DNA from 2 places in the Aquimarina callyspongiae genome. Region 1 is predicted to be linked to the other one. Evidence: riboswitches for the same ligand, from Rfam matches in the RefSeq annotation. Region 1 holds a riboswitch; the other holds the start of a gene.
The links. A riboswitch is a leader RNA that binds a small molecule or an ion and turns the genes downstream of it on or off. The one in region 1 is predicted to bind cobalamin.
Positions count from the first base shown of each region.

Region 2: it holds a riboswitch for cobalamin, as region 1 does, so the genes downstream of both, U0D62_RS24950 (TonB-dependent receptor plug domain-containing protein) here and U0D62_RS13395 (TonB-dependent receptor) in region 1, are expected to answer to the same signal.

Region 1 is NZ_JAXLPA010000003.1:234,259-236,468, forward strand. It holds gene cbiB (adenosylcobinamide-phosphate synthase CbiB) at 1-122, shown strand, start outside; gene U0D62_RS13390 (AAA family ATPase) at 115-639, shown strand; cobalamin riboswitch at 652-840, shown strand; gene U0D62_RS13395 (TonB-dependent receptor) at 948-2,210, shown strand, end outside.
Region 2 is NZ_JAXLPA010000010.1:38,984-41,193, forward strand. It holds gene U0D62_RS24945 (bifunctional adenosylcobinamide kinase/adenosylcobinamide-phosphate guanylyltransferase) at 1-475, opposite strand, end outside; cobalamin riboswitch at 560-933, shown strand; gene U0D62_RS24950 (TonB-dependent receptor plug domain-containing protein) at 964-2,210, shown strand, end outside.

The DNA.
Region 1 (2,210 bases):
GAACTAATGACCGACAAATAAAAGATCAGGAAATAAAAACCGTGGCTGCTATTAATCAAAAAGTAGCATTTGCATTTGTACTCTTAATAAGTATCATATATTATTGTATTTATAATGCATAAAAGGATTATTATAACAGGAGCTCCTGGAACAGGAAAAACAAGCCTAATTGGAGCACTTAAACAAAGTGGTTTTCACTGTCACGATGAAATATCTCGAAAAATAATTACCGAACAGCAAAAACAAAAAACAGATAAAACGCCTTGGGGAGATCTTATGGGTTTTGTGGATTTGGTATATCATCAAACGATGGAAGAGTTAAACACTCCTATTAATCAAAATATTTTTGTAGATCGTGGATTACCAGATACCATTGCTTATTTAAAGGCAAATTCTTCTCTCATACCCGAATACTTATTGAGTTTTCCATACAAAACACACTACGCTTCTACCGTTTTTTTAGCTCCTTTCTGGAAAGAGATTTATGTCAATGATCCGCAACGACCACAATCCAATAATGAAGCAATAAAAATCCATAAGTCGCTTCTCAAGGTTTATGAAGAATTAAATTTTAAAATAGAAATACTTCCCAAAGCAACTTTAACAAAACGTGTAGATTTTATAAGATCTATTATTTAAACAAAAAAAGTATCTTCGCTCCCGATTTATGGTTCTTTTAGAAATAAAAGATGAAAAGGGAATTTGGTGAAAATCCAAAACTGTTCCCGCAACTGTAATACATACTTAAAAATTACAATCGGTATACCACTGTAGTAATCCTATGGGAAGGTGATTGTAATTGTGTAAAGTCAGGAGACCTGCCATATTTTATCATTTATTAATAATAACTCTCGGGTAAAGAGTTAGATATAACTTAGAATCTTTTTTAAAGCTACGAAACGATTCTTTTTATCTCTATAACTTTTCCCACTTAACTTAACTTTTTAATGAAAAAAATTATGTTTTGTGGTGTATTGGTATTAATGGGGCTATCCGGCTTTTCACAATCCAACAACACTATTTTAAAAGGAATTATAAAAGATGCCAATACTGGTTATAATATTCCTGATGTTTCAATTCAAATATCTGAGCAAAATAATGGAGCCATTAGTGATATAGATGGTCGATATCAAATAACATTACCCACTGGTCAACATAATATTCAATTTTCTGCAATTGGATATTCTACGATTACTCAAAAAATTACATTAAAAGATGATGAACAAACTTTAAACGTAGGTCTTCCCATTTCTACTACAGAATTATCCGAAGTAATTATACAATCTGACAAAAAGAAAGAAATCGGTGTAAATCAAGTATCTAAAATCTCCTTAAAACTAAGACCTATAAATAGTGCCCAGGATTTATTAAAAACAGTACCAGGTTTATTTATTGCTCAGCACGCAGGAGGAGGAAAAGCAGAACAAATTTTTTTACGAGGTTTTGATAATGATCACGGTACTGATTTTGCCGTATTTGTAGATGATATACCTGTTAATTTAAGTTCACATGCACATGGACAAGGATATGCTGACTTACATTTCCTTATCCCAGAAACTGTAGGAGATGCAAACTATTATAAAGGTCCTCACGAAGCGGCCATAGGAAACTTTGCTGTCTCTGGTGCTGCTTCATATACTACAAAAGGAAGGCTTAATAAAAATTCAATCAAACTTGAATACGGTCAGTATGATTTTGTACGAGCATTAGGAATAGTTACGCTGTTGGACAAAAAAAACTTTTTATCCAAAAATTATGAAAATGCCTATATAGCTATCGAAGGCACCTACAACAAAAGTTTTTTTGACAGCCCGCAAAACTTGAGGCGATTAAATACTTTTTCCAAATACACCTTAGATATAAATGATCAAAATACTTTGACTACTTCTGTATCTACTTTTCATAGTAACTGGAATGCTTCCGGGCAAATCCCTTTACGAGCAGTTCAATCAGGAGCTATTGATCGATTTGATGCTATTGACGATACTGAAGGTGGAGATACAGAACGTGTTCATATAAACTTCCAATTAGAGTCTCTTTTATCCGATAAGGTAACCCTTAAAAATCAAGTATTTTACTTATCGAATATTTATAATCTCTATTCTAATTTCACATTTTTTCAAAATGATCCAGTAAATGGAGATATGATACATCAGTTCGAAAATCGCAATATGCTTGGTTATAATGGAAAACTTTCTTTAAACACTAAC
Region 2 (2,210 bases), on a different contig from region 1:
CCATAAGAATGGCCTTGTGTGCATGTTTGGCAATGTGCTGATTCATCCAGCCTTGAAGCTCAGTGAATTTTCTTCCTACCTCAGTGGTAGCATGTCCTCCCATACCAATTTCGTTAGAAATTATGATAATGGTAGCATCAATTTGTAAGAGTTTATCAAACTCGATTTTGGCTTGTGATAGAGATGCTTCAATATCATTTTTGGTGTCTACAAAAAAATTGGTTAGCCATAAAGTAACGCAATCGACAACAACAACACTGTTATTTTTAACAACTTTGGAGAGTTCTTTTTCTTCTTCAATAGATACCCATCGTTGATCCCGATCTGCAATATGCTGATCAATACGTTTTTGATGATCATCATCCCAAACCCTTGATGTTGCAAGATAATAAGGCGAATCAGAAAGTTGTAAAGCTAGATTTTGCGCATAATTACTCTTTCCTGATCGTTCACCACCTGTAATGTAGTATATCATAGATATCGAGGTTTTAAAGAACGCAAAGTTAGTTCTATAAATTATTTATTTGTTAAAGTAATCCGAAATTCAGTAAAATATAATACTTTCGCTCAAAATTTTGGTTCTAATACTTTATGTATAAAGTAGAAGATTAAAAGGGAATCAGGTGATCTTAGAAATACAAAACTTGAAAAATTAAATTAGAATTGATGTATTCAAAAAATCTAATTTCAAATTTTCAGATTTCAGAAATTCCTGAGCTGTTCCCGCAACTGTAAGCTTTGCCATAAAACAGAGATGATTTTGATTATCAATGTTTAAGGTGCTTGTTATTAATTCTTCAAAAACCACTGTTTGTGTCGATTTGTTTCGACATCTTTTGAGCAAATCTTAAGATACTGAAACGAGTTTAGTTCAAACGGGAAGGTAAATAACAAGACGCAAGCCAGGAGACCTGCCATAATTTATTGTAAGATCGTAATCTTCGGGTAAAAGATTAATAGATTATGGAGAAAGAAGCATATTACATATTTTTTATTACTGTATTTGGGGTATTATCGGGCTTTGCACAGAACGACTCTATCACTCGCTTAGAAGAAGTTGTTATAAGTGATATTAAGATTAAGAAGTTCTCTGAAGGCTATAAAGTACAGGAGTTAACTGATTCTGTCATTAAACGTAATGATGTTTCTCTGACCTCGTTATTGCGTTATAATTCTACAATTTACTTTAGAGAGAATGGTATTGCCGGGATTTCTTCTGCATCTTTTAGAGGTACAAGTTCTTCTCAAACTGCAGTTATCTGGAACGGTATCAATATCAACTCACAATTAAATGGGCAAACTGATTTTAATACAGTAAATATTAATAATTATGATAATATAACGATCAGAAGTGGTGGTGGTGGTGTGCAATATGGAAGTGGAGCGATAGGAGGAAGTGTACATCTCAATAATGAATTTAATTTTTCTGATCACTTTACAAACGATCTTAGAATTTCATACGGGAGTTTTAATACCACCAAAGGAAATTATAAAATACGATATGGTAATAAAAAAATATACTCGGATCTGGGAGTAGATTTTATTAACTCTGATAATGATTATAAATATTTAGGCACTGACTTCAGGAATCAAAATGGAGAGTTTAAAAATGTAAACATTAATGCGGGATTTGGTGTGTTTCTTTCTGAAAATAATGTGTTAAAGGTTTATCATAATACATTTTTGAGCAGACGCAATTTTTCAGGAATCCTCTCAGGTACTTCTATTTCTCCATCTAATGATAGTTATCGAGATACTAACTCCAGAAGTTTGATCACCTGGAAGCATTTTAATCAAAATTATACTTCAAAATTAAGTGTAGCCCATTTACACGAAATGTATCGTTTCTTTGATAATAAGGATAGTGATGAATATGATTTTGGGAAATCAAATAATCTAATAACTAAATATGATTTTTTATATCATATTAATAAGAATATACAAATAAATGCTATTGCAGATTACTCTTTTATTCAAGGAGACGGAACTAATTTTGGTGGTGCGCAGGATAGAAATATTTTTTCTGGAGTATTGTTATACAAGCATACTATAAATAAGAAGTTTAATTATGGTGTTAATATTAGGCAAGAAATCACTAGTGATTATGATAGTCCTTTATTATTTGCATTAGATGCAAAATTTACACCGTATCAAAACTATACTATTAAATTTAATGGTTCTCGTAACTATAGGATTCCTACATATAATGA